Regions from separate parts of the Kitasatospora sp. NPDC048194 genome, predicted to be linked through region 3. Evidence: riboswitches for the same ligand, from Rfam matches in the RefSeq annotation. Region 3 holds a riboswitch; each other region holds the start of a gene.
What was found. A riboswitch is a leader RNA that binds a small molecule or an ion and turns the genes downstream of it on or off. The one in region 3 is predicted to bind thiamine pyrophosphate.
Positions count from the first base shown of each region.

Region 1 (12,243 bases), on a different contig from region 3:
CAGCGGTGAGCACCAGGACGTGCTGGAGGCGGTGAAGTCCGGGGCGACCGGCTACCTGGTGAAGTCCGCCGGGCGGGACGAGCTGCTGGACGCGGTGCGCCGGACGGCCGTCGGCGACGCGGTGTTCACCCCGGGCCTGGCCGGGCTGGTGCTCGGGGAGTTCCGCCGACTGGCCGCCGAGCCGGCCCCGGCCTCGGCGGCCGCCGTGCCCAAGCTGACCGCCCGGGAGACGGAGGTGCTGCGGCTGGTGGCCAAGGGGCTGTCCTACCGGCAGATCGCCGATCGGCTGGTGCTGTCGCACCGGACGGTGCAGAACCACGTCCAGAACACCCTGGGCAAGCTCCAGTTGCACAACCGGGTGGAGCTGGTGCGGTACGCGATCCAGCAGGGGCTGGACGAGGGGCTGTGAGGCGGTCCCGGACGCGCCCGCGCCCGGGACCGCTGCGACGGCGGCCGTGACCGGCCCTAGCGCCGGACGGCCGTCGCCCGCTCCAGGAGGTCCGCCACGATGTCCACGCCGTCCCGGGTGAGCACCGACTCCGGGTGGAACTGCAGCCCGGCGAAGCCGGGGCCGCGCAGGGCGTGGACGTCGCCGGTGGCGGTGTCCCGGGCGACCTCGATGTCCTCGGCGGCCAGCCGGGCCGCGTCGGCGTCCGAGCAGCGCGCGGTGAAGGTGTTGTAGAAGCCGACCGTCCTCTTGCGGCCGAACAGGTCGACGTTCTCCTGCGCCCCCTGGTAAGGGACGGTCTTGCGGCCCAGCGCGAGCCCGAGTTCGGCGCAGAGCAGCTGGTGGCTGAGGCAGACCGCGAGCAGCGGCGCGGTGCGGGCGCCGGAGCGGACCGCGGCCAGCGCGTCCGCGACGACCGGGCGCAGCACCGCCATCTTGGGGTCGTCGGTGAGCGCCGGGTCGCCCGGGCCGGGGCCGAGCACCAGTGGGCCCTGGTGCCCCGCGACCAGTGCGCGCAGGCCGGGCTCGTCGTAGCGGACCACGGTGACCCGGTGGCCGAGCGAGGTCAGCAGGTGGGCGAGCATCGAGGTGAAGGTGTCCTCGCCGTCCACGACCAGGGTCGGCCGGGCCTCGGTCGCCTCGGCCGGCGACTGCATCCGCAGCCAGAACGGCGCGAGGTCGGCGCGGCGGGAGTCGAGCGCGGCCTGGACCCGGTGGTCGTCGGCGAGCCGGGGCCCGGTCGGGCCGGGCAGCCGGGCGGGGGCGGGCCGGGCGCCGATCGCGGTGAGCACGCCGGCGGCCTTGGCGTGGGTCTCGGCCACCTCGGACTCCGGGACGGAGTGGCGCACCAGGGTGGCGCCGACCCGGACGACCAGGCGCCCGGTCGCCGGGTCGATGTCGGCGGTGCGGATGCAGATCGGCGAGTCCAGCAGCTGCCCGCCGCTCGCGGAGCGCCCGATCAGGGCGAGCGCGCCGGAGTAGTAGCCGCGGCCGGCGGGCTCGTAGCGCTTGATCACCCGGGTGGCGTTCTGCACCGGGCTGCCGGTGACGGTGGCGGCGAACATCGTCTCGCGCAGCACCTCGCGGACGTCCATCGAGGTGCGGCCGCGCAGTTCGTACTCGGTGTGGGCGAGGTGGGACATCTCCTTGAGCCGCGGCCCGAGCACCTGGCCGCCGCGGTCGCCGACCGTGCACATCATCTTGAGCTCTTCGTCGACCACCATGGTGAGCTCCTCCAACTCCTTCGGGTCGTGCAGGAACCGGAGCAGCGAGTCGAGGTCGGCGCCGCCGGCCGGGTAGCGGTAGGTGCCGGAGATCGGGTTCATCACGACGGTGCCGCCGCTCTGCCGGACGTGCACCTCGGGGGAGGCGCCGACCAGCACCCGCTCCCCGGTGTGGACCAGGAAGGTCCAGTACGCACCCCGTTCCTGCTCCAGCAGGCGGCGGAAGAGCGCGAGAGCGAGCTCGGGCGAGTAGTCGTCCAGCGTGGCGTGGAAGTCGCGCCGGATCACGAAGTTGGCGCCCTCGCCGTTGCCGATCTCGTCCTCGATCACCCGGCGCACGACCGCCGCGTACGCGTCGTCGTCCACGTCGAAGGCGCCGCCGGTCAGCGAGACCGGTGACTGCGGGAGGGCGGCGGTGAAGGCGGCCAGCGGCAGGGCGTACTGCTCCTTCACCGAGAGGGCCTGCAGCGGGGTGCCGTCGTCGTGCGCCTCGAAGCCGCGCTCGCGGATCTGCTGGTACGGGACGAGCGCCAGCAGGTCGTGGACCGGGCCGGCGGACGGGATGCCGGCGCGGACCGGCAGGTCGGCGAGGCGGTCGTACCTGCCGACGGTGCCGAGCAGCACCTCGACGGTGTCCGGGGCGTGCCGGGGGGTGCGGCGGTGCAGCAGGGCGAAGGCGGGGGCGCCGGGGGCGGTGAGGCGGGCAAGGAGGTCGGCGGGGGTGGTCACGGGTGCGGCTTCCTTCCGGGAGGAGGGGCGGGGGCGGTGCTGGGTTCCGCTCCGGGAGGGGCCGTCTGCTCGAACGACGACGGCCGCCCCGAGGGGCGGCCGTCGTGTTCGTCTAGGAACGCGCGATCGGTGGGCCACCCACGGGGGAGGCCCACCACCAGGACTGGGTGTGGAGCGCGTACACGGGACGAGCGTATCCGATGCCGCCGGGCGGGAGAGGCCGCACGCCGGATCGTCCGTGATGTGTCTCATCCCTCGGGCAATGGTCACGAATCGCTCGTGGCACCCCGTAGCCTTGGCGGTGTGACCGTGACCAATCTCCACTCCTGGCAGTCCCTGCCCGCGGCGCAGCAGCCTGAATGGCCGGACCAAGAGGCTCTGCGCAAGACCCTTGCCGAGCTCGCCTCCTATCCGCCCCTCGTCTTCGCCGGCGAGTGCGACCAGCTGCGCGCCCGGCTCGGTGCCGTGGCTCGTGGGGAGGCCTTCCTCCTCCAGGGCGGCGACTGCGCCGAGGCCTTCGACGGCGTCTCGGCCGAGCACATCCGCAACAAGCTGAAGACGCTGCTGCAGATGGCCGCCGTGCTGACGTACGCGGCCTCGGTGCCGGTCGTGAAGGTCGGCCGGATCGCCGGTCAGTACTCCAAGCCGCGTTCGAAGGCGACCGAGACCCGGGACGGCGTCACCCTGCCGGTCTACCGCGGCGACTCGGTGAACGGCTTCGAGTTCACGCCGGAGTCCCGCATCCCGGACCCGGAGCGGCTGAAGCGGATGTACAACGCCTCCGCCGCGACGCTCAACCTGGTGCGCGCCTTCACCACCGGTGGTTACGCCGACCTGCGCCAGGTGCACGCCTGGAACCAGGACTTCGTGCGCAACTCGCCGGCCGGCCTGCGCTACGAGCAGCTCGCCCGGGAGATCGACAACGCCCTGGCGTTCATGAACGCCTGCGGCGTGGCGCCGGAGGAGTTCAAGACCGTCGAGTTCTTCTCCTCGCACGAGGCGCTGATCCTCGACTACGAGACCGCGCTGACCCGCGTGGACTCGCGCACCGGCGACCTGTACGACGTCTCCGGCCACATGGTGTGGGTCGGTGAGCGCACCCGGCAGCTGGACCACGCGCACATCGAGTTCGCGTCCAAGATCCGCAACCCGATCGGGGTCAAGCTCGGCCCGACCACCTCGGTGGACGAGGCGCTCGCCCTGATCGAGAAGCTGGACCCGGAGCGCGAGGCCGGCCGCCTGACCTTCATCACCCGGATGGGTGCGGGCAAGATCCGCGACCACCTGCCCACGCTGGTGGAGAAGGTCACCGCCTCCGGCGCCCAGCCGGTGTGGATCTGCGACCCGATGCACGGCAACACCTTCGAGGCCTCCAGCGGGCACAAGACCCGCCGCTTCGACGACGTGCTGGACGAGGTCAAGGGCTTCTTCGAGGTGCACCGCGCCCTCGGCACCCACCCGGGCGGCATCCACGTGGAGCTGACCGGCGACGACGTCACCGAGTGCGTCGGCGGCGGCGACGAGGTCCTGGTGGACGACCTGCACCAGCGCTACGAGACGGCCTGCGACCCGCGGCTCAACCGCAGCCAGTCGCTGGACCTGGCGTTCCTGGTGGCGGAGATGTACCGCGGCCAGTAGGCCGGGGCCGGGTGACCGGATGTGACGAAGGCCCCTCCGGATTCGGGATTCCCGAGCCCGGAGGGGCTTTTTCACACCCGGATCGCCGGGTAAGGTGAGGCTTAGTGAGCTAAGGCAAGCCTTAGTCAAGATCCGCTTCGAGCGCTTCACCCCGGGAGAGACCGCGATGTACGTGTGCATGTGCCATGCGGTCACCGAGGACCAGGTGAAGAAGGCCATCGACGCGGGTGCCGACACCCCGCGCCGGATAGCCCAGGGCTGCAAGGCCGGCACCGACTGCGGCTCCTGCGTCCGCCGCATCCAGGCGCTGCTCGGCGAGCACGGCGCCCGGCCCTGCCCCACCGCCCGGCTGGCCGCGAAGCTGGGCCTGGCCGACCCGCAGGCCGAGGCCGACTCCGCGCCGGTCGCCCCGGCAGCCCCGGCCGCTGCTCCCGCCGCGCCCGCCGTCGCGCCCGTGATCGCGCTCCGGGTGGCCTAGCTAGGACTCCGGCTGCTCGATCAGCTGGGCGAGGTAGAGCGGCTCGCCGAGCTTCTCCAGCAGCTCCAGCTGGGTGTCGAGGTAGTCGATGTGGTGCTCCTCGTCGGCCAGGATGTCCTCGAAGATGTTCGCCGAGGTGACGTCGTTCTTGGCCCGCATGACGACGATCCCGCGCTTGAGCCGGTCGATCGCCTCGACCTCGATCTGGCGGTCCGCCTCGAACATCTCCTTGACCGTCTGGCCGATCCGGACGTGGAAGAGGCGCTGGTAGTTGGGCAGCCCCTCCAGGAACAGGATCCGGTCGGTGAGCGTCTCGGCGTGCTTCATCTCGTCGAACGACTCGTGCCGGGTGTACTTGGCGAGCTTCGTCCAGCCGAAGTTCTCCTGCATCTTGGCGTGCAGGAAGTACTGGTTGATCGCGGTGAGCTCGGCCGTGAGCTGCTCGTTGAGGAACTCGATGACCTCCGGGTCGCCCTGCATGGTGCTGCCTCCCTGCGCTACGTCCTGCGGTGAGTCCTGGCGTGAGTCCTGCGCTGGGCATCCTGGCACCGTATCGGGCGAAAATTCCAGTAAGTGCACACTCACTAGGACATGTTTCGGAATATCCGATTTGGGGTGAAGTGGGTGGGAGCCGTGGTCGAGCCCCTGGAAGGTGCGGGGACGTGTGATCGACCGCCGGTCCGTACGGACGGGGCGTGAACGGCGCGTGAAGGGGCGCGCGCCGCTGATCGACCGCCGTCTGTCACCATGGAGCCATGGGTCAGTCCGAACACGAGCAGCTTCCGCCGTCTGACCCGAGGCTCCCCCCGGGGCAGCGCGCGCAGCGCGGCTGGCCCGCCCTGCACTACGGGCCGGTGCCCCGCTTCAAGCCGCTGACCTGGGATCTCCAGGTGTTCGGCGCCACCGCCTCCGCCGAGAAGCACAGCTGGGACTTCGAGGCCTTCAACGCCCTGCCCCGCGCCACCGTGGTGGCCGACCTGCACTGCGTCACCAAGTTCTCGCTGCTCGGCAACGAGTGGACCGGTGTGCCCGCCGCCACCCTGCTCGCCCTGGTGCCCCCGGCGCCCGGCGTCACCCACGTGATGGTCTGGGCCGAGTACGGCTACAGCGCCAACCTGCGGCTGGCCGACTTCGCCGACGAGCACACCCTGCTCGCCACCCACCGCAACGGCGAGGCGCTGACCGCCGAACACGGCTTCCCCGTCCGGCTGGTCGTCCCGCGGCTCTACGCCTGGAAGGGCCCCAAGTGGGTCCGCGCCGTGGAGTACATGCGGGCCGACCGCCGCGGGTTCTGGGAGGAGCGCGGCTACCACAACCTGGCCGACCCCTGGCGCGAGCAGCGCTACACGTACCAGGAGGAGCCGGGCGACGGGCCGCTCCGCTGAGGCCCGGCGCTGTCCGGGAACCCCGGGCGCACGGGCGCCGAAGCCGTACGGGCCCTCCGGAGCCGCACCGACCTGCCTCTGGAAGACGACCTGCCGCTAGAAGAGCGAGAAGCTGACCGTCACCACGGTCTTCTGCGGCCGCCGTTCACCGGCGGCCGGCGACTGGCCGCTCACCTTGCCGATGCCGAGGGTCCAGTCGGTCGCGGCCTTCATCGTGAAGCCCGCCGCCTGCAGCGCCTTCTGCGCGTCCTCCCGGCTCATCCCGGTGACGTCCGGGACCGGCACCATGCCCTTGCTGACCACCAGCGAGACCGCGGCGTTCTCCTGCAGCAGCCGGCCGGCGGCGGGCGAGCTGCTGACCACCGAGCCCGCCGGCACGCCGTCGTCGTACGTCTCGGTCACGGTGCCCCGGGTCAGCCCGGCGGTGGCCAGCGCGGCGGCCGCGTCGTCGGCGCTCTTGCCGGTGACGTCCGGCACCGCGATGCGCTTGGGGCCCTTGGAGACGGTGACGGTCACCGCGTCGCTCTTGCGGGTGCGCGCGCCCACCCCGGGGTCGGTGGAGATCACCAGCCCGGCCGGGACGGACTCGCTGAACGCCTCCACGAACCTGCCGTGCATGCCCTCGTGGTCCAGGATCCGCTGCGCCTCGCCCCGGTCCTTGCCGAGCACGCCCGGTACCGAGCCGTACAGGCCGCCGGAGATCCCGTACGTGGCCCCGCCGACCGCCAGCACCAGGGCGGTCAGGGCGGCGGCCCAGATCAGCGGCTTGCGCGGGAGGCGGCGCAGCCGGCCCGGCCGGGCGGTGCGCACCGGGGTCGGCTCGTCGTACGGGCGGGGCTCGACGAGCAGCTGGTCCATCAGGTCGGCCGGCACGTCCAGCACGCTGGTGCGCTCCGGCGCGGGGGCGTCCGCGGGCCGGACCGGCGACTGGATCACCGAGGTCGGCTCGCTGGTCGGGTAGCGCGGGCTGGGCCGGGTGGAGGCGGGCGGCTCGGCGTCCAGCTCGTCCGGGGTGAGGGTGCGCCGGACCCGCTGGAGCGCGGCGAGCAGCTCGACCGCGTCGTAGGGCCGGGCGTCCGCCGCCCGGGCGCAGGCGCCGGTCACTATGGCGTCCAGCGCGGGGGCGACCTCCGGGGCGACCAGCGAGGGGGCCGGGACGTCCTCGTGCAGGTGCTTGTACATGACCTGGACGGGATTGTCGCCGGTGTGCGGGCGGCGGCCGGTGAGCATCTCGTACAGCAGGATGCCGGCCGCGTAGACGTCCACCCGCTGGTCGGTGGGGGCGTCCGGGAGGATCTGCTCGGGCGCCAGGTAGGAGACGGTGCCCAGCACGGTGCCGCCGGTGGCGGTGCTGGTGGAGGTGGGCGCGCCGTCGGCGGTGCCGAGCACCCGGACCAGGCCGAAGTCGGCGACCTTGACCAGGCCGCTCTCGGTGATCAGCACGTTCTCGGGCTTGACGTCCCGGTGGACCAGCCCGGCCCGGTGGGCGGCGCCGAGCGCGGCGAGCACCGGCTCCAGGACGTCCAGCGCGGCCCGCACCGACAGGGCGCCGCGGTCGCGCAGCAGGTCGCGCAGGGTGCGGCCGGGGACGTACTCCATGGCGAGGAAGACGTTCCCGCCGTCCGCGCCCTGGTCGAAGACGTTGACCACATTGGGGTGGGTGAGCTTGGCGACGGCTTTGGCCTCGCGGATGAAGCGGGCGGTGAAGCCGTCGTCGCCGGCCAGCTGGGGGTGCATCACCTTGAGCGCGACCACCCGGTCCAGCCGGGTGTCCGTCCCCCGGTAGACGGTGGACATCCCGCCGGTGGCGATGCGCTGCTCGACCCGGTACCTGTTGTCGAGGAGGGTGCCGATCAGGGGGTCGTGCAGTGCCATGTCCACCCGGGCGAGTGTAGTGGGGCGGACGGACGCCGGTCCCGGAGGACGCCGTCTCCGGGACCGGCTTGTGACATGCGCGACGGCCTCAGAACGCCGGACGCTCGCGGGTGTCCAGATCGGCCCGGCCGGCCATCGCGGAGGAGGCCTCGGCGTGGAAGCGGCGCGGGATGCGGCCGGCCCGGTGGGCGAGCCGGCCGGCCTCGGCGGCGTGCCGCATCGCCTCGGCCATCAGCACCGGGTCCTGAGCGCGCGTCACCGCGGAGGCGAGCATCACCGCCGCGCAGCCCAGCTCCATGGCCAGCGCGACGTCGGAGGCGGTGCCGGCGCCCGCGTCCAGGATCACCGGGACGCCCGCGCTCTCCACGATCAGCTGGAAGTTGTGCGGGTTGCGGATGCCCAGTCCGGAGCCGATCGGTGAGCCCAGCGGCATGATCGCCGCGCAGCCGACGTCCTCCAGCTTGCGGGCCAGCACCGGATCGTCGTTGGTGTACGGGAGCACGGTGAAGCCGTCGTCGACGAGGGTCTCGGCGGCGTCCAGCAGCTCGATCGGATCGGGCAGCAGGGTGCGCTCGTCCGCGATCACCTCCAGCTTCACCCAGTCGGTGCCGAGCGCCTCGCGGGCCAGCCGGGCGGTCAGCACGGCCTCGCCGGCGGTGTAGCAGCCGGCCGTGTTGGGCAGCACCCGGATGCCGTTGCGGGTGAGCACGTCCAGGACGGAGCCCTGGGTGCCGGCGTCCACCCGGCGCATGGCCACCGTGGTCAGCTCGGTGCCGGAGGCGAGCAGGGCGCGCTCCAGCACCTCCAGGCTCGGTGCGCCGCCGGTGCCCATGATCAGCCGGGAGGAGAAGGCCGTCCCGGCGATGGTGAGAAGGTCGTCGGCCATGGTGTCAGCCTCCCTGGACGGCGGTGAGGATCTCGATCCGGTCGCCGCTGTTCAGCGGCGTGTCGGGCCACGAACTGCGCGGCACCACGGCCTCGTTGAGTGCGGCGGCGACCCCGGCGTTGGCCTTGCTGACGCTGGCCACCAGCTCGGCGAGGGTGGTGGCGGCGGGCAGCCGGCGGGGCTCGCCGTTGACGGTCAGGGCGATCTCGGTCATGCGGGGGCCTTCGCGGTGGAGTGGTCGGGGGAGAACCGGGTGGGCGTGAACGGCCTTGCGAGATCGGGGACTTCGCCGGTCGTCAGGTACTCGGCGACCAGGTCGGCGGTCACCGGGGTGAGCAGCACGCCGTTGCGGTAGTGGCCGGTGGCGGCGACCAGCCCGGGCAGCGCGGTCGGGCCGAGCAGCGGGGCGTTGTCCGGCGAGCCGGGGCGCAGCCCGGCGGAGCTCTCCACGAGCGGGAGTTCGGTGATGCCCGGCACCAACTCGTGTGCGTCGCGCAGGAGTTCGTACACGCCACCGGCGGTGACGGTGGTGTCGTAGCCCTGTTCCTCGGTGGTCGCGCCGATGACCAGCTCGCCGTCCTCGCGCGGCACCAGGTACAGGTGCTGTCCGCGCACCACCGCGCGGACGTTGCGGGACAGGAACGGCCGGTACGCCTCGGGGACGCGCAGCCGGAGCACCTGCCCCTTCACCGGGCGGATCGCCGGCAGCACGCCCTCCGGCAGGCCGGGCAGGCGGTGGCTGTGCGGGCCGGCGGCGAGCACGACCCGGTCGGCGGTCACCGTCCCGTGCGTGCTGAGCCGGGCGCCGACCGCGCGGCCGCCCTCGACCAGCAGCTCGACCGCCTCGGCCCGGTGGATCCCGACGGCCGCGCGCTCGCAGGCGCGCAGCAGCGCCCGGAGCAGCCGCCGGGGGTCCACCTGATGGTCGTCCGCGACGTGCAGGCCGCCGCGCACCCCGGGCGCGAGCATCGGCTCCAGCCTGCGGGCCTCCCGGCCGGTCAGCCAGCTGGAGTCCAGACCCAGCCGCTGGTGGAAGGCGTGCAGGTCGCGCAGTTCCTCGCGGTCGTCGGAGTCCAGTGCGACGGCGATCGTGCCGCAGCGGCGGTAGCCGGTGTCCTCGCCGCCGCTCGCCTCGGCGAGTTCGGCGGCGAACGCCGGGTACCGCTCGTTGGAGGCCATGCCGAGGCGCAGCAGCGGCTCCTCGCCGTACTGGAGCTCGGTGACCGGCGCCAGCATCCCGGCCGCGACCCCGGCCGCCCCGCCACCGGGGGAGGGGTCGACCACGACCACGTTCCGCGACCCGCGCTGTGCGGCGCGCCACGCGACGGCGAGGCCGATGACGCCCCCGCCGATCACCAGCACGTCGGCGTGGACGCCTGAGGGCGAGCGTGACAAGGCTGCTCTTCTCCCTTCGCCGGTATGACCCGGATCAGGTTCGGACGGTCGCGGGCCGTGCCAGCCCGCCTCTCAGCCCGGTACGCCGGGCTCCCGTGTGGTGCACCCACCTTAACGCCGGGGGTCGGCCCGGCCGAAGGCCCTCGGGCGACGCGGGACGGCCGAGCGGGGCGGGCGGCCGAGGGGCGGGCGGGCGCCAAGTGCCCGTTGCGGTGCTGAGTACAGTGACGGGCGTGGCAGAGCTGAGCGGAACGGATCGGGTGGTCGTCGTCGGGGCCGGGCTGGCCGGGGCGCAGTGCGCCCTGAAGCTGCGGCAGGACGGCTGGCGGGGGCGGATCACGCTGGTCGGCGAGGAGACCCACGCGCCGTACGACCGGCCGCCGCTGTCCAAGGACGTGCTGCTCGGCAAGGCCGACGCCACCACCCTGGACATCGACTACGGGCAGCTCGGCATCGAGCTGCTCCTCGGCCGTCGCGCCACCGGCCTGGCCGCCGGCGTGCTGCGCACCGACGGCGGCGACCTCCCGTACGACGCGCTGGTGATCGCCACCGGCGCGACCCCGCGCGCACTGCCCGGCGCCGAGCGGGCGCACCTGCTGCACACCCTGGACGACGCCCTGGCGCTGCGCGCGCTGCTGCGCCCCGGGCTGCGGCTGGTGCTGGTCGGCGCGGGCTGGATCGGTGCCGAGGTGTCCACCGCCGCGCGGCAGGCCGGCTGCGAGGTGACCGTGGTGGAGGCCGGCCCGGCGCCGGTGCCGGGCGCCCTGCCGGCCGCCGTCGGCACGGCGATGGCCGCCTGGTACGCCGAGGCCGGGGTCGAACTGCGCTGCGGGGTCGGGGTGGCCGCCGTCGAGGAGGGCGCGGTGCTGCTGGCGGACGGCTCGCACCTGGCCGCCGACGAGGTGGTGGTCGGCGTCGGCGCCCGGCCCGCGACCGGGTGGCTGGCGGGCTCGGGCGTCGAACTGGACGCGGCGGGCTCGGTGGTGGTGGACGAGCGGCTGCGCACCGGCCTGCCCGGGGTCTTCGCCGCCGGGGACTGCGTGAGCTACCCGTCGGCCCGCTCCGGTGGCCGGCTGGCCGTCCAGCACTGGGACCACGCGCTGCAGTCCGGCGAGGCCGCGGCCGCCGCGGTGCTCGGGGCGGACGCTCCCTACGACCCGGTGCCGTACTTCTGGTCCGAGCAGTTCGGGCGGATGGTCCAGTACGCCGGCCGGCACGCCGAGGGCGACGAGCTGCTGTGGCGCGGCAGCCCCCAGGACGCCGCCTGGTCGGTGCTCTGGCTGCGCGACGGGGTGCCGAGCGCGCTGCTGGCCGTGGACCGGCCGCGCGACCTCACCCAGGGGCGGAAGCTGATCGAGCGCGGCACGGCGGTGGACCGCGCCCTCGCCGCCGACCCCTCGGTGCCACTGAAGTCGGCCGTCGCGGGGTAGCGGCTGGTGCGCGGCGGGCCGCCGAGGTGGCAGTCTGGTGGCGTGAGTGAGATCGAAAGCAAGATTGAAGCCCTGATCCCCGAGTGGATGTACCTGCCCGACATCTCGGAGCTGTGGGGAGTGCGGGTCACCGAGGTGCGTGACCTGGTCCGCAACGGCGGGCTGATCGCCGTCCGGCGAGGCCCGAACAAGTCACTGCAGGTCCCGGCGGCCTTCATCGAGGACAAGGGACTGGTCAAGCACCTGTCCGGAACCCTGACCGTGCTGCGGGACTGCGGGTTCAGCGACGAGGAGATCCTGGAGTGGCTCTTCACCGAGGACCCGTCGCTGCCCGGCAGCCCGATCCAGGCGCTGCGCGAGAACCGCGGCACCGAGGTCAAGCGCCGCGCCCAGGCGATGCTCATCTGATGGCGGCGGACACGCTGCGCGACCGCCTGGCCGACGCCCGGCTGTACCTGTGCACGGACGCCCGCCGCGAGCAGGGCGACCTCGCCGAGTTCCTGGACGCCGCGCTGGCCGGCGGAGTGGACGTCGTCCAGCTCCGCGACAAGGGGCTGGAGGCCAAGCAGGAACTGGCGGCCCTGGAGGTCTTCGCCGACGCCTGCCGCCGCCACGGCAAGCTGCTGGCCGTCAACGACCGGGCCGACGTCGCCCACGCGGCCCGGCCGGACGTGCTGCACCTCGGCCAGGACGACCTGCCGGTGCCGGCCGCCCGGGCGATCCTCGGCGAGGACGTGCTGATCGGGCGCTCCTGCC
Region 1 is NZ_JBIDAK010000005.1:103,382-115,624, forward strand. Features, by position in the region: gene ACGF07_RS09055 (response regulator) at 1-409, shown strand, start outside; gene ACGF07_RS09060 (anthranilate synthase family protein) at 466-2,400, opposite strand; gene ACGF07_RS09065 (class II 3-deoxy-7-phosphoheptulonate synthase) at 2,704-4,038, shown strand; gene ACGF07_RS09070 (bacterioferritin-associated ferredoxin) at 4,205-4,516, shown strand; gene bfr (bacterioferritin) at 4,517-4,996, opposite strand; gene ACGF07_RS09080 (sulfite oxidase-like oxidoreductase) at 5,272-5,901, shown strand; gene pknB (Stk1 family PASTA domain-containing Ser/Thr kinase) at 5,998-7,776, opposite strand; gene ACGF07_RS09090 (thiazole synthase) at 7,865-8,662, opposite strand; gene thiS (sulfur carrier protein ThiS) at 8,667-8,876, opposite strand; gene thiO (glycine oxidase ThiO) at 8,873-10,057, opposite strand; TPP riboswitch at 10,052-10,164, opposite strand; gene ACGF07_RS09105 (NAD(P)/FAD-dependent oxidoreductase) at 10,282-11,487, shown strand; gene ACGF07_RS09110 (Rv2175c family DNA-binding protein) at 11,530-11,895, shown strand; gene thiE (thiamine phosphate synthase) at 11,895-12,243, shown strand, end outside.
Region 1: linked by a shared signal. The riboswitch ahead of thiO (glycine oxidase ThiO) and the one ahead of ACGF07_RS10490 (purine-cytosine permease family protein) in region 3 are both predicted to bind thiamine pyrophosphate.

Region 2 (3,703 bases), on a different contig from region 3:
CGGACGAGGGAGGACGCGGCGGTGAAGCTGTTCCGGCTGGACGAACTGGACGCCGAGCGGGCGGCCAACGACGGTGCGTACCTGCGGTTCCTGCGCGAACCGCGGATGTCCGCCGGGCTGTACGCGCTCTCCCCCGGCGACACCGACCCGCAGACCGCGCACGACAAGGACGAGATCTACCAGGTGATCAGCGGCCGCGCGGAGTTGACCGTCGGCTCCGAGACCGCGACCGTGGCGCGCGGCACCGTGGTGTACGTCCCGGCCGGCACCCCGCACCGCTTCCACCACATCACCGAGGAGCTGCGGGTGCTGGTGGTGTTCTCCCCGCCGGAGGACTGAGCGCCGGTCGCCCAGGTTGCCGGGCGTCCCGGTGGCCGGTCGTCCCGGTTGCCCGGGCCGGGCCTCCCCGGTTGCCCCGGTGTCCCCGGTCGCCGGTCCGCCCCGGGGACCGTTCGCTTAGGGTCGTCGCCATGAGCCGAAGCCTGACCGAGGAACTCTGGGCGTCGATCGAGCCGATCTACGCGGAGATCCTCGCCCACCCCTTCATCGGCGGCCTCACCGACGGCACCCTGCCGCGCGAGGCCTTCCGCCACTTCGTCGTCCAGGACTCCCACTACCTGCGCGACTACGCCCGCGCGCTCGCCGTCTGCGCCGCCAAGGCGCCCGGCGAGGAGGACGTCCGGGCCTTCGCCGACGACGCGGTCGGCGCGCTGGCCGCCGAGCAGGGCATGCACGCGGAGTTCCTCACCGCCTTCGGCGGCACCGCCGAGGAGGCCGCCGCCGAGCCGGTGCTGCCCACCACCCGCGCCTACACCAGCTACCTGCTGGCCACCGTCTACGGCGGGTCCTTCGCCGAGGCGCTCGGCGCGGTGCTGCCCTGCTACTGGATCTACGCCCGGGTCGGCGAGGCGCTGCTCGCCCAGGGCTCCCCCGACCCGCTGTACACGAAGTGGATCGCCACCTACGGCGACGAGGCCTTCCAGTCCGTGGTGCGCCGGGTGCTGGCGCTCGCCGACCGGATCGGCGAGGAGCTGTCCGCGGCCGAACGCCGCAGGGTGGTCGAGCACTTCAGGACGACCTCGCGCTACGAGTGGATGTTCTGGGACGCCGCCTGGCGCGGGGAGCGCTGGCCGGTCTGACCGCCGTCCGGGGGTGCCCGACCCGGTCCTCTAGGGGGTCACCCCGGGGGCGGGGATCGGGGGGATCTAGGGGTTCTCTCCGGGCCGTCGGGCCTCGTTCCGCCGCTGGGACCCCCGTACGATCGAAGCATCGACAGCAAGCGGGATGCGGCACCGGACGGCAGCCGACCCGAGGGGAGAAGAGGAACCGACATGGCCGAGCTCTGGAAGTCGCTGCCCTCCTGGGTGCGCAACATCGTCATCCCGGTGCTGGTCCTGGTGCTGGCCTGGAACCTCATCGCCTTCGTCTTCGGCGTGGTCGGCGCCCTGCTGAGCATCGTGATCAAGCTGCTGGTCGTGGTGGGCATCGCGGCCGCCGTGGTGATCCTGGTGAAGAAGGCCGCGCGGAGCTGACCCCGGCACCGCCCCACGTCCGGAGGCCCGGTACCCCGTCCACGGGGGCCGGGCCCCGGCCTTTTCCGGCCGGACCGCCGCCCGGGCCGTCTGGACCTGCGGCGACCGGCTCGCTACGGTATTGGGCGTCATGTGCAGGCAACACCGCCTGCGGACGCGGGAGCTCGGAGCACCGGGCTGAGAGGACGCTGACCGGGACGTCGACGGACGGACCGACGGCTGCGTCGACCGCAGGAACCTGGACCGGATAATGCCGGCGTAGGGAGTAGAGGTCAGATGACCACGTTCGAAGCACAGCCGCAGCCTGCCCCGAGCACCCCCAGCAGCGAGCGCACCGGCTACCCGAGCCCGGCCTGGCGCAAGGCCTACCGGAGCGGCTCCCGCCCGGACCTCCGGGTGCCCTACCGCGAGGTGCGGCTCACCGACGGCCGGGCCGTCCCGCTGTACGACACCTCCGGCCCGTACACCGACCCGGCGTACGAGCCCGACGTGCGGCGCGGCCTGCCCGCGCTGCGCGACGCCTGGATCCGCCAGCGCGGCGACGTCGAGGAGTACGACGGCCGGGAGCCGCGCCCGGAGGACGACGGGATCAGGCACACCGCGCCGCGCGGCGGCGACCTGCGCAACCTGGACGCCGTCTTCCCCGGCCGCCCGCGCCGCCCGCTGCGTGGCCGCGGCGGCGCCGCCGTCACCCAACTCGCCTACGCCAAGCGGGGCGTGGTGACGCCGGAGATGGAGTTCGTGGCGCTGCGCGAGGGCCTGGAGCCCGAGTTCGTGCGCGAGCAGGTGGCCCGCGGCCGGGCCGTCATCCCGGTCAACGTGAACCACCCGGAGGTGGAGCCGGCGATCATCGGCACCGACTTCCTGGTGAAGATCAACGCCAACATCGGCAACTCGGCCGTCACCTCCTCGATCGAGGAGGAGGTGGAGAAGATGACCTGGGCCACCCGCTGGGGCGCCGACACCGTCATGGACCTCTCCACCGGCCGCAACATCCACACCACCCGCGAGTGGATCCTGCGCAACTCCCCCGTGCCGATCGGCACCGTGCCGCTCTACCAGGCCCTGGAGAAGGTGGACGGCAGGGCCGAGGAGCTGAGTTGGGAGGTCTACCGGGACACCGTCATCGAGCAGTGCGAGCAGGGCGTCGACTACATGACCGTCCACGCCGGCGTGCTGCTGCGGTACGTCCCGCTGACCGCGGGCCGCAAGACCGGGATCGTCTCGCGCGGCGGCTCCATCATGGCCGCGTGGTGCCTGGCGCACCACCAGGAGAACTTCCTGTACACCAACTTCGCGGAACTCTGCGACATCCTGGCGCGCTACGACGTCACCTTCTCGCTCGGTGACGGCCTGCGCCCCGGCTCGATCGCGGACGCCAACGACGAGGCGCAGTTCGCCGAGCTGCGGACCCTCGGCGAGCTGGGCCGGATCGCCCGTGAGCGGGACGTCCAGGTGATGATCGAGGGGCCGGGCCACGTCCCGATGCACAAGATCAAGGAGAACATGGATCTCCAGAAGGAGATCTGCGACGAGGCGCCGTTCTACACCCTCGGCCCCCTCACCACCGACGTCGCCCCCGGCTACGACCACATCACCTCGGGCATCGGTGCCGCGATGATCGCCTGGTGGGGCACCGCGATGCTCTGCTACGTCACCCCCAAGGAACACCTGGGCCTGCCCAACCGGGACGACGTCAAGACCGGCGTGATCACCTACAAGATCGCCGCCCACGCCGCCGACCTCGCCAAGGGCCACCCCGGCGCCCAGGCCTGGGACGACGCCCTGTCCGACGCCCGCTTCGAGTTCCGCTGGGAAGACCAGTTCAACCTGGCCCTCGACCCGGAGACCGCACGGGACTTCCACGACGAGACCCTCCCCGCCGAGCCCGCCAAGACGGCTCACTTCTGCTCGATGTGCGGCCCGAAGTTCTGCTCGATGAAGATCTCGCAGAAGATCCGCGACGAGCACGGCGACGGCTCGGCCGCCGTCTCCACCGAGTTCGGCGCGGAGGCCGTGGCCGGGATGCAGGCCATGTCCGAGGAGTTCAAGGCCCAGGGCCACCGGGTCTACCTCCCGCTGGCCGACTGACGCGCGACGTGGCTCCGGAAGGCGCCGCTCCCCGGGACTGGTCTCCGGGGAGCGGCGCCCGTCCTTTCCGGCCCGGTCCA
Region 2 is NZ_JBIDAK010000003.1:271,628-275,330, reverse strand. Features, by position in the region: gene ACGF07_RS06265 (cupin domain-containing protein) at 22-339, shown strand; gene tenA (thiaminase II) at 471-1,139, shown strand; gene ACGF07_RS06255 (DUF5326 family protein) at 1,332-1,532, shown strand; TPP riboswitch at 1,679-1,814, shown strand; gene thiC (phosphomethylpyrimidine synthase ThiC) at 1,809-3,623, shown strand.
Region 2: linked by a shared signal. The riboswitch ahead of thiC (phosphomethylpyrimidine synthase ThiC) and the one ahead of ACGF07_RS10490 (purine-cytosine permease family protein) in region 3 are both predicted to bind thiamine pyrophosphate.

Region 3 (12,243 bases):
GGCCCGGTGCAGGGCCTCGGTCCAGCCGAGGGCGAAGTCGACCACGGCCTGGCCGCAGGCGGGGTCCCGCATCGGGTAGGACTCGATGTCCAGGTACACCGGGCTGCCCTTGCCGAGGCCGAGCGATCGCATCGCACCCACCGCCTCGGCGGCTTCGTCCCGGCCCTGCCGGACGGCGTTCGCCCGGTCGATCCGCTTGGGCCTGCGGGCGGGGTCGGCGCACGGCGCCTGGAGCCCGACGTGCACCGGCAGGAACCGCCAGCCCATGGCGCGCGCCTGGCGGATCCAGTCGGCGGTGAGCCGGGGCTGGGCGCAGCCGCGCTGGGAACCGCTGACGTAGACGCCGAGCGCCCGGTACGGGGAGCCCGCGCGCCAGGCCCGCAAGGTGTCGAGCGCGGGAGCGCTGCAGGCGTCGAAGGCCGTGCCGCTCCAGTCGTCGCGGCCCGGGGGCGGACCGGACCGGTCGGGGAGGGTGACGGCACGGATCCGCGGGGCAGCGGCCCGGGCGGAGGCTCGGGCGGAGGCCTCGGCGTTCACGCCCGTCCCGTCGGTGGCCAGCAGGAACACGAGGGAGGCGGCGAGGAGGGCCGCCGGGCGGATGTAGCGCATCCGGCCTTGATACTGACGGACCATCGGACGAATGCGCCAACCACGCCGCGGGCCCCGCCGGCGTCCACCCTTTCGGGCGCACCCGTCCGCATCCGTCCCGATTCTGGTAACGAGCTTGCCCGTTTGTCAGTCCTTACGGCAAACTCGTCAGCATGCCCGTCTCCCGTACCAGCGAAACTGCTGCCCCGACCTCGGCCGCCGCCGTCGCCGAGGCCCTTGCCATGCCGCCCGCCCCCAAGGGCGAGCCGGCCGGCGAGCGGGGCAGCTGGCGACGAGGCGGGGAGCCCGGCTCCGCAGCACCCCCCGGAACGGGGGCCGGCCGGTCCACCGGCCGGTTCGGCAAGGTCCTGCGGCGCCCGGAGAGAATCCCGGCGCCGCTTCTCTGTCTGACCGCGATGTTCCTGGTGCAGACCGGCATCGCGCTGTCCAAGCCGCTCTTCGGCCCGCTCGGGGTCAGCGGCACGACGTTCCTGCGGCTGGCCTTCGCGGCGGTCATCCTGCTCGCCGTCACCCGGCCCAGGCTGCGCGACAAGCGCCCGCGCGACCTCGCCGCGGCCGCGCTGCTCGGCGTGGCCTCGGCCGGAATGACCTTCCTGTTCGCCGGGGCGATCGACCGGCTGCCGATGGGCACCGCCGCGACCATCGAGTTCCTCGGCCCGCTCGCCGTCGCCCTGGTCTTCGCCCGGCGCGCCGGCCACCTGCTCTGGGCACTGCTCGCGGCGGCCGGGGTGGCGCTGCTGACCCTGCTCGGCGAGGGCTCCGGCGGCGGCTCGCTCGACCCGGTCGGCCTGCTGTACGCCTTCGGGGCGGCGGCCTGCTACGCGGCCTACATCCTGTTCACCGACAAGGTCGGCGCCACCTTCCAGGGCTTCCAGGGCCTGGCGGTGTCGATGACGGTCGGCGCGCTGACGCTGGCGCCGTTCGGGCTCGGCCAGGCCTGGAACGGGCTGACCGCGCCCGGCGCCTCGCCTCTGGCACTGCTCGCCGCGGCGGCCGGGGTGTCGCTGCTGCTGCCGGTGATCCCGTACGCGCTGGAGATGACGGCCCTGCGCCGGATGCCCCAGCGGGTGTTCAGCGTGCTGGTCAGCCTGGAGCCGGCGGTCAGCGCGCTGGTCGGGCTGGTGGTGCTCGGCCAGCTGCTGGGTGCCGCGCAGTTGGCCGGAATCGGTTGCGTGGTCGCGGCCAGCGTGGGGGCCACGCTGACCGGGCGGCGGTAGGGCCCCGCGCGGGGGCCGCGTCCCGGGCGCTACGGGCGCGCGGCCCCCGGCCGGGAGCGCCGCACGGGGGAGCGGCACGGCCGGGAACGCTACGGGCGGGGGAGCGCCGCACCGGGAACGCCACGGCCGGGGTGCGCTGCCGCTGGGGCGCGCGGCGGCCGGGACGCCCCGGCCGCCAGGGGGCGCTACGGCCAGAGCAGCGTGCGCGACCACTCCGGGCTGCGGACCGGGCCGGTGCGGGTGTAGCGCAGCCGGACGTGCCGGCGCTGCGGGTCGCCCTGCCAGAACTCCACCTCGTGCGCCCACAGGGTGTAGACCGCGTGCCCGGCCGCGACGGCGTCCGGGGTGGCCTCCAGCCGGCGGCGGGCCACCGCCACCGCCTCGTCGTACTCGGTGAGCGCGCCCAGCGGCTCGCTCTGCCGTCCGACCAGCGCGCCGACCCGGGCGGCGGGGGAGCGGGTGGCGAACTCCGCGGCGGCGACCAGGTCGGCCGCCCGCTCGACGGTGCCGCGGACCCGCACCTGGCGGCCCAGCTGCGGCCAGTAGACGGACAGCGCGGCGGCCGGGTGGTCGGCGAGCTGACGGCCCTTGGGGCTGTCGGCGGCGGCGGAGAAGTTCCAGCCGGTACCGGCCGCGTCGACGTCGCGCAGCACCAGCACCCGGGCGTCCGGCACGCCGTCCGCGTCGACGGTCGAGAGGGTGAAGGCCTGCGGGTCCAGCACCCCGGCGTCCAGGGCGGTGGCGAGCCACTCCACGAACAGCGGGCCGGGCTCGGCGGGGGCGGCCTCGTGGTCGAAGGAGGGCAGCGGGCGGGCCATCGGCGGGCGGCCGAGCAGCAGCTCGGGGACGGACCTCGGCTCGGGCCGGTGCTCGTCCGGCGGCGCGGGGCATGCCTCGGCTTCGGGCTCGGGTGCCGACCCGGCCCCGTCCGCACCGGTCAGGTCCTCGTCCTCCGCCGCCATCGCGCGCCCTTCCTTCCGGTTGCCGCGGTCGTCGCGCCGGCCGGGCCGGTCCGTTCCGGGCCCGGGCACGTGGTGCGCTGTCGGAGCGCAACCGTACCGCCGTGGGCCGACGGCTCCCGGCGCGGGCCCTCGGTGACGGCGCCGGGCACCGGACGCGCTCGTGGGCGGTGCCGATGGCGGCACCGCCCACGAGTCCGGTTTCGCGGCGACCCTTTCCGCTTGCCGGTCCATGCGCCCTGTCCGATCCGCACCCGGGCGGAAACCACCCGGGGACTGCTCCGGGCCCTTCCACGGGTGGTCGGTCCACCCGCGGTCGTCCACCTCCGGCGCCCCCGCCGTCGGTGGTGCCCGGGGCGGTCAGTGGGGGACCGGCGCGAAGATGACGTTGATGTTCTTGTTGCCCTGACCGGCCAGGACGTTGCCCGCGTTGTCCTTCGCCGCGAGGGTGTTGGCCTGGTTCGAAGCACCGGCGCCGGTCGCCGTCTGCTGGGTGGAGACGTAGTTGCCGTCGACCCCGCCGAACACGTTGCCCGTGCCGCTGTTGGACACCACGCCGGCGTTGGAGCCGCCCGCAGCACCCGCGCCGTCGTCGGCGGCCGCGGCGCCGGCACCCGCCAGCAGCAGGCCGGCCGCCAATGGGGCGGCGAGCAGAAGGCCGCACACCCGACGGGTGTGTTTGCAAGCCATGTGCACCTCCAAGAAACTGTTCATCGTGCAATCGGAGCACGAGCTGCGGGAGTTCGCCGGCCAGACGAACGCCCGGTGGCTGCGACGCCGGAAGCCAGACTTCCGCAACAAATCGACAAAGCACTAGCCGACGCCGCGTTTTTCGCCCTTTCGCGTGATATCCACTCGGGCCGCGAATACCGGCCTCGGATCCGGACGGGCCGCCGACACACCGCTCCCGACCTGCGATGTCGCCTGAACGACGGCCGATCGGCGACCTGCGCGAAGCGGCGCCCCCCACGTCACCGGAGTCGCCGGTCGCACCACCCCGGCGCAGTCCGGACGTGAACGCGCCCCCGAAAAGTTCGACCACCCTTCCATGTCGACTTTTCAGCCATTCACAGACGATCCGAAAGTCATATGGAAAAGACGGGAAAAATGGCCCATCCAGTGACATTCTCCAGGGGTTTTGAAAATCAGACCATCTTACCCGGATTGAGGATTCCCAGCGGGTCGAAGACCGCCTTCACCTGCCGCTGGAGGTCCAGGGCGACCGGCCCCAGCTCACGCGCCAGCCACTCCCGCTTGAGCAGCCCGACGCCGTGCTCACCGGTGATCGTGCCGCCCAGCTCCAGCCCGAGCGCCATGATCTCGTCGAAGGAGCGCTGGGCCCGGACCGCCTGCTCCGCGTCCGCGGCGTCGAAGATCACGATCGGATGGGTGTTCCCGTCCCCGGCGTGGCTGACCACCCCGATGGTCAGGTCGTGCCGTCCGGCGATCTCGGCGACGCCGTTCAGCATCTCGGCCAACCGGGAACGCGGCACCGCCACGTCGTCGATCATCGTGGTGCCCAGCCGGTCCATCGCGGGCAGCGCCAGCCGCCGGGCCGCCAGCAGCAGGTCCGACTCCGCCTGGTCCTGGGCCGGCACCACCTCGGTCGCCCCGGCCTCCCGGCACAGTGCGGCCGCCCTCGCCAGCTCCGCCTCCCGGTCCGGCCCGTCGAAGGCCACCAGCAGCAGCGCCCGGGTCGACTCCGGCAGACCCATCCGCCCCATTTCGTTGACGGCCCGCACCGAGACCGCGTCCATCAGCTCCATCAGCGACGGGGTCAGTCCGCGCGCCATCACCTCGCACACCGCCGCCCCGGCCGCGTCCGCGCTCGGGAACTCCGCCGCCAACGCCAACTGCGGAGCCGGCGCGGGCCGCAGCGCCAGCACCGCCCGCACCACGACCCCGAGGGTGCCCTCCGAGCCGACCAGCAGCCGGGTGAGGTCGTACCCGGCCACGCCCTTGGCCGTCCGGCGCCCGGTGGAGAGCAGCCGCCCGTCCGCCAGCACCACGTCCAGCCCGAGCACGTACTCGGCGGTGACCCCGTACTTCACGCAGCAGAGGCCGCCCGCGCCGGTGCCGATGTTGCCGCCAATCGTGCAGGACTCCCAGCTGGACGGGTCCGGCGGGTAGTACAGCCCGAACTCCCCCACCGCACGCGACAGTTCGGCGTTCACCACACCGGGCTCCACCACCGCGATCCGGTTCACCGGGTCGATCTCCAGGATCCGGTTCAGCTTCACCAGGGACAGCACGACGCAGCCGTCCACCGCGTTCGCCGCCCCCGACAGCCCGGTCCGCGCCCCCTGGGGCACCACCGGCACCCGCAGCTCGGTCGCCGTGCGCAGCACGTGCTGCACCTGCTCCACCGTCTCCGGGAACACCACCACCGCGGGCGTGCCCGCGGCGCAGAAACCGGCCATGTCGTGGCTGTAGGCGGCGGTCACACCGGGGTCCACCACGACGGCCTCCGCCGGGAGGCCCTGCGCCAGCCGGTCCGTCAGGTCACCCATCGCCGCCTCCGCTCCGCGCCCACCCGCCCCCGCCCTCCGCACTCTGCCCCGAGGGCAGGGGGTGGGCAAGTGGGCCTCGGCCCGCCCGGAAGCCGGCCCCGGAAACACCGAGGGCGGGTGCCGAGTGGTCTCGGCACCCGCCCTGTGCAGGTGGTTCTCCTACCGGCGGAGAGCGTGGGATTCGAACCCACGGTGACGGGTCACGCCACGACAGTTTTCAAGACTGTTCCCTTAGGCCGCTCGGGCAGCTCTCCAGGCGGAGGTCAGCCTAACGGGTCCGGCGGGGTTCGGTGCACACGATTCCGCGCGCCCCGGTCACTGGTCCCCGTCCCGCTGGCCGAGGGTGACCTTGGTGGTGAACGTCTGGCCGTTGCGGGTGTACTCGACGTCGACGGTCTCGCCCGGCTTGTGCGTCCAGATCCGGCTGACCAGGGCGGGACCGTTCTCGATCGGCGCGCCGCCGAGCTTGGTGATCACGTCGCCCGGCTTGAGGCCGGCCTTGTCGGCCGCGCCGCCGGGGGTGACGGCCGGCTGGCCCTGGATGTCGCGGGTCTGGATCTGCGCGCCGTCGCCCTTGTAGTCGTCGTTGCGCAGCACGTCGAGCTTGGCGTAGACCGGCTTGCCGGTCTTGATCAGGGTGTCCGCGACCCACTTCGCCTGGTTGATCGGGATGGCGAAGCCCAGGCCGATGCTGCCGGCCCGGCCGTTGGCGGAGGCGTTGGACTGGATCGCCGAGTTGATGCCGATCACCGCGCCGCTGGAGTCGAGCAGCGGGCCGCCGGAGTTGCCGGGGTTGATCGAGGCGTCGGTCTGCAGGGCGTTCATGTAGGAGGCCTGCGAGCCGGTCTCGTCACCCGAGGCGACGGGGCGGTCCTTGGCGCTGATGATGCCGCTGGTGACGGTGGACTCCAGGCCGTACGGCGCACCGATCGCGATCGTGGCGTCGCCGACGTTGACCTTGTCGGAGTCGGCCAGCGCCAGCGGGGCCAGCTTGTCCTTCGGCGGGTTGTCGATCTTGACCACGGCGACGTCGTAGCCCTCGGCGTGGCCCAGCACCGAGGCGCTGTACGACGAGCCGTCGGCGAACTTGACGGTCAGTTTGCCGCCGCCGAGGGTCGGGGCGACGACGTGGTTGTTGGTGAGGATGTGGCCCTCGGTGTCGAAGACGAAGCCGGTGCCGGTGCCCGACTCGGTGCTGCCCTGCGCCTTGATGGTGACGACGCTGGGCAGCGCCTTCTGCGCGATGGCGGCGATCGACCCGGGGGCGGGCTCGTTCTTCTGGGTGTTGCTGGCCTGGACCGTGGTGCTGCGGTGGTCGTTCGCCGAGCTGCTGCTGTCGTTGCGGTCGGCGGCGACCACGCCGATCGCGCCGCCGGCCACACCGGCGACCAGTGCCACCGCCGCGAGCAGGGCCACCAGGCCGCCGCGCTTCCTGCGCGGGCCGCCGGGGCCACCGGAGTGGTCGGCCGGGTAGCCGAGCGGGCCGCCGGGGCCGCCCGGGTAGCCCGCACCGCCGGAGGTGGCGTCGTGGCCGGCGCCCCAGCCGCCGAGCGGCTGGCCGGCGCCGAACGGGTGGTGGCCGTGCTGGGCCGGCGCACCGCCGGGCCCGGCACCGTACGGCTCGTGCGCGCCGGCGGCGGGCACGCCGTGGGAGGGGGTCGCGTACGGGTTGGAAGCCGGCGGCAGGGCCGGAGCGACCGGGGCCGCGGGCGACGCCGCCGGGGCCGCGGCCGGCGGCGCGGGCGGCAGGACGGGCGGCGGGGCGTCGACGTAGCCGGTGGCCGGGTCGACGGCGGGCGCCGCCGGGGCCTCGGGCGCGGGGACCTTGGTGAAGGCCATGGTGGGCTTGTGACCGCCCTCGGCCGAGGTGCCCTCGGGGGCGGCGCCCTCGGCTGCGGTCGGCGCGGGCCCGGCCTCCGGCGCCGGGACCCGGCTGAACGCCATGGTCGCCCGGTGCCCGCCCTCGGCGGCGTCGGCCGGAGCCGGATCGGCGGCCGCCGGCCTCGCCTCGGGCTCGGGGACCCGACCGAACGCCATGGTCGGCTTGTGACCTCCCTGAGCGGTGCCTTCGGGAGCGGCCCCTGCCGCCTCCTGGGGACCCGCGGGCTGCTCCCCCTGCGGCCCGGTGGGCCCAACCTCGCGCTCGGTGCTCACGGACGACCTCCATAGCTGACAGAACCAAGGACCATAGTTTTTCGCACCATCGATTCGATTGCCGTAAGGACCCCTCTGAAGAACTCATAAGAATCCTTAGCCGGTGCCGACGACAGCGCCGGAGCCGGCTTCCACGGCGGCGCCGGCGGCGGCGGTCGAGGGACTCCCCTCCCCCCGTCCGGGCGTTCCGCGATGCGGACGGCCCACCCGTGGCCTTGGCGTTCGTACCCTCGCCGGTTAGCCTGTCGCTCACAACTGACACGCGGGAGCTTGGACCGACCAGGCTGAGAGTGCGCATGTCGACGGTACGCCAAGCAGTAGCGGGCGGACCGTCGAGGGGGCGCTGACCGCCGGAACCTGTCCGGGTAATGCCGGCGTAGGGAGTATCGGCCATGCCGCCTGCTTCGCCATCCTCTTCTTCGAACGCCTCCGCGTCCAAGGATTTCCTTGATCGTCCCGGGGGCCCGGACGCGCGCCGGGACACGGACCCGGCCAACGCCGCCACCGCCACCGCCACCGAACGGGTCGAGGCGCCGCTGGTGCTGGACACCGAGCCGCCGCGCACCCTGCGCTTCCGGGACCACTTCGCGCTCTGGATGAACCTGGGCGTCAGCCTGATCGGCTTCTCCACCGCCGCCACCGTGCTCGGCGAGAAGGGCAGCGAGCTGTCGCTGGCCGCCGCGGTGACCGCGATCGTGACCGGTACGGCCGTCGGCACCGCGATGCTCGGCGTGGCCGCGCTGATCGGCGCCCGCACCGGTGCCCCCGCGATGGCCAACCTGCGCGGACTGTTCGGCACCCGGCTGTCCTACCTGCCGACCGTGCTGAACATCGTCCAGTGCATCGGCTGGGGCGTGTTCGAGCTGCTGACCATCACGGCGGGCGCGCAGACCGTCGCCCACACGAGCGGCTACCGCTGGCTGTTCGTGCTGCTCGCGGGCGCGCTGACCACCGCGCTGACGATCTGGCCGCTGGGCGCGATCGCGGTGCTGCGCCGCTTCGTGGCCGGTGCGGTCGCCGTCGCGATGGTGTACTTCACCGTCCAGCTGGGCCGCCAGGGCGTGCCCGACCCGGGCGCGGGCAACTGGCACGGCTTCCTGGGCGCCACCGACGCGATGATCGCGGTGTCGATCTCCTTCGTACCGATGGCCGCCGACTACACCCGGCACTCCCGCACCGCGCGCTCGGCCTTCTGGGGCAGCTTCTCCGGCTACACCGTCGCCCAGGTCTGGTGCTACGTGCTCGGCCTGATGGCGCTGCTGCAGTCCGACGGCGACCCGAGCCGGATGTTCGACTCCTTCCTCGGCGTCTGGGCCGGCTGGCTGTTCCTGCTGGTGCTGGTGGTGCGGGAGACCGACCAGTCCTTCGCCAACGTGTACTCGACCGCGATGTCGCTGCAGAACCTGCTGCCGCGGGTGGACCGCCGGGTGCTGAGCGGCGGGATCGGCGTGCTGACCACCGTCCTCGCGCTGCGGATCGACAGGTTCACCGACACCTACAACAACTTCCTCGGGCTGATCGGCTCGGTGTTCGTCCCGCTGCTCGCGGTGCTGGCGGTGGACTACTTCCTCGGCGCCGGCCGGCACGGCTGGGACCTCTCCGACACGGCGCCGTCGCGCTGGCTGATGCTGCTGCCGTGGGCCCTGGGCTTCGCGGTCTACCAGTTCATCGCGCCGACCGCGGTCGCCGCCTGGTGGACGGACTTCTGGACCTCGGCACAGCAGGCGCTGCACTTCACCCCGCAGGAGTGGACCTCCGCCTCGCTGTTCGCCTTCCTGGTACCGGCCCTGGCGACCTGGGCGCTCACCCCGCTGACCCGGCGCGCCGCGCGGAGCTGAGGCGCGGGGGGCGGAGCTGAGGCGCGGGAGGCGGAGTCGGCCCCGGGGATTGGGACCGCCTTCGCCTCCGCTTCACCTGCGCCGCCTATCGTTGGGGCCGTGACCAGCCCAGACCTGTCCTCGACGCAGGCGCGCACCGCGCCCTCCGTCCAGGTGATCGCCCACCGCGGTTCCTCCCACGCCCTGCCCGAGCACACCCTCGCGGCCTACCGGCGCGCGCTCGACGAGGGCGCGGACGCCGTCGAGTGCGACGTCCGGGTGACGGCCGACGGCGAGCTGGTCTGCGTGCACGACCGCCGCATCGGCCGGGTGTCGAACGGCCAGGGCACCGTCTCCGCGATGACGCTGGCCCAGCTGGAGGCGTACGACTTCGGCGCCTGGAAGACCGGCCGCCCCAGCACCGACCCCGAGCTGCGCGGCGTGCTGCGGCTGGAGCGCCTGCTGGAGCTGGTGGTGGACTGCGGGCGCCCGGTGGACCTGGCGATCGAGACCAAGCACCCGGTGCGCTTCCGCGGCCGGGTCGAGGCCGAGCTGCTGCGGATGCTGGAACGGTTCAAGATCGGCGCGAGCCGGGAGGGCGACCGCCCGTCCGCCCGGATCATGAGCTTCTCCTCGATCGCGCTGAACCGGGTGGCCCTCGACGCGCCGGAGTACCAGCGGGTGTTCCTGTTCGAACGGATGCTGCCGCTGCTGGGCCGTCTGCGGCCGGGCGGTCCGCTGCCGGGCGGGGCCCGGATCGCCGGTCCGGGCATCGACCTGGTCCGGGCCCGGCCGCAGCTGGTCACCCGGCTGCGGGAGCTGGGGCACCAGGTGCACGTGTGGACGGTGGACGAGCCGGCCGACGTCGAACTCTGCCTGGAGCTGGGGGTGTCCGCGATCATCACCAACCGGCCCGCCGAGGTGCTGGCGCAGCTCGGGCGGTGATCGTCCGGCGATCGCCCGGTGATCGTCCGGCGGGGGGAACGGTGGTCGGGCGGTGCTCGGGCGGTGCTCGGGCGGCGGGCCGGGGACCGGGCCGGACGAACGTGATCCCTCCGGTCGGCAGCCAAACCTTCCGTGCACGGTTTTGCCGGAATTCCTGCTGTCGGCGCGACGGAGGGTGAGCACGGAATGACCTCTCGTCGACCCTGAGTCGCACCGCCGGAAATGGACCCCCGGGATCCTCCGGCGGTCGTTTCCAACGCATTACCAAGGGGCATCCATCCCTCGGCATACGCTGAAGGAGGTCCGGGGGTGGCGTTGATGGTGGCGCGTTCGGTGCCCGCAGAAGTCGGGCCGACTTCTTCGACCATGGCAGTACCGCACTGTCCGGCGAGTGTCGGCGTCGCCCGGCGCAGGCTGCGTCGGGACCTGGGGGAGCGGCGGATACCCGAGCCGGTGATCGACGACGCCGTCCTGGTCCTCTCCGAGCTGTTGAGCAACGCCTGTCGGTACGCCCGCCCGCTCGGTCCGCTCCCCGCCCTCGGCCGCGGGGCCCGGGCCGAGGTGGTGGACCAGCTGCTGGTCGGCGTCCCCTCCGGGCCGCACCCTGCGGTGGACGGCCGGGAGCACGGCGAGGGCACGGACGGCTCGGACGGACCGGACGGCGGGGTGCTGGTCCGCTGGCAGGTGCACGCGGACGGCGTGCTCACCCTGGAGGTCACCGACGGCGGCGCGGCCACCCGGCCGCTGCCCGCCAGCCCCTCGCTGACCTCGCGCGGCGGCCGCGGCCTGAGCATCGTCGACCAGCTGGCCGGCGACTGGGGGGTGCGCGACGCGCCCGGCGAGGTGACGGTCTGGGCAGCACTGCCCACCCGGGCCCGGCACGCCCGGCGCACCGGCGGCGACGCGCGCAGCGCCTGACGCGCCGTCCCACGGCCACCGCTCTCCTGCCGCCGGCCGCCGACCGCGCACCGGCGGACCAGGCGCCCGTACGTCGGCCACATGCCTGCGGACCGGACGCCCGTACGGCGGGCCGCACACCGGCGGACCAGGCGCCCGTACGGCGGGCCGCACACCTGCCGACCGGACGCCCGTACGGCGGGCCGCACGCCTGCCGACCGGACGCCCGTACGGCGCCGGCCCCGACGCGTTCCCGCGTGCCCGGGGAACGTCAGTAGGCTTCCCGGAGCAAAGGACCACCGTTCCCGGGAGAGCCGCACCATGGGCAAGAAGGCCGCCAAGAAGGCGCCGCAGCGCCAGTCCACCACCGCCGTCGCGGGCGAAATCCCCGTGGTCGGGGCCCGTGAGAACTGCCCCTGCGGCTCCGGCCGCCGCTACAAGGCCTGCCACGGCCGGGAGGCCTCGCACGCGGTGCAGGAGCTGGTGCACCGCCCGTTCGAGGGCCTGCCGGGCGAGGCCGACTGGGTGGCGCTGCGCGAGCTGGTGCCGGCCGCCACGGCGCCGCTGACGCTCGCGCCCGGGGTCGCCGAGACCGCCAACGGCGACGTCCCGTCCGTCACCCTGGCAACCGTGCTGCCGCTGGCCTGGCCGGCCCTGCGCCGCCAGGACGGCTCGATCCTGCTCGGCCTCCAGACCCAGTCCGCCTCCGGCGACCTCAGCCGGGACCTCGCGGACGCCCTGGAGCTGGCCCTGGCCACCGAGCCCGGCACCCCGGTGCCGGCCCGCCGGACCGTGCCGGGCGGGCGCCGCCTCCAGGACCTGCTGGACACCACCGCCGAGTTCACGCCCACCGTGCACACCGGCTTCGAGTTCTGGCTGGAGGACGCCGAGACCGCCACCGGCGAGGTCGCCGCCTCGCTGGAGCGCGCCAACGCCTCGGCCATCCCGACCGAGAAGCTGGCGGGCCTGGACGCCGCCTACTGGTGCGGCACCCCGGACAAGAACCACCTGCGCTGGGTGATGACCGTGCCCGAGGAGAAGCTGCTGGACGCGCTGGCCCGGCTGAACGCCGCCGGCGAGGCCTCGCTCGGCCCGGACACCCGCCTGGTCGGCTCCTTCCGGGCGCACGGCCTGA
Region 3 is NZ_JBIDAK010000006.1:88,646-100,888, reverse strand. Features, by position in the region: gene ACGF07_RS10525 (DUF1906 domain-containing protein) at 1-609, opposite strand, end outside; gene ACGF07_RS10520 (DMT family transporter) at 762-1,826, shown strand; gene ACGF07_RS10515 (pyridoxal 5'-phosphate synthase) at 2,012-2,788, opposite strand; gene ACGF07_RS10510 (hypothetical protein) at 3,146-3,499, opposite strand; gene ACGF07_RS10505 (FAD-binding oxidoreductase) at 3,931-5,295, opposite strand; tRNA gene ACGF07_RS10500 (tRNA-Ser) at 5,462-5,549, opposite strand; gene ACGF07_RS10495 (S1C family serine protease) at 5,611-7,332, opposite strand; TPP riboswitch at 7,702-7,849, shown strand; gene ACGF07_RS10490 (purine-cytosine permease family protein) at 7,842-9,287, shown strand; gene ACGF07_RS10485 (glycerophosphodiester phosphodiesterase family protein) at 9,387-10,211, shown strand; gene ACGF07_RS10480 (ATP-binding protein) at 10,578-11,129, shown strand; gene ACGF07_RS10475 (DUF5926 family protein) at 11,430-12,243, shown strand, end outside.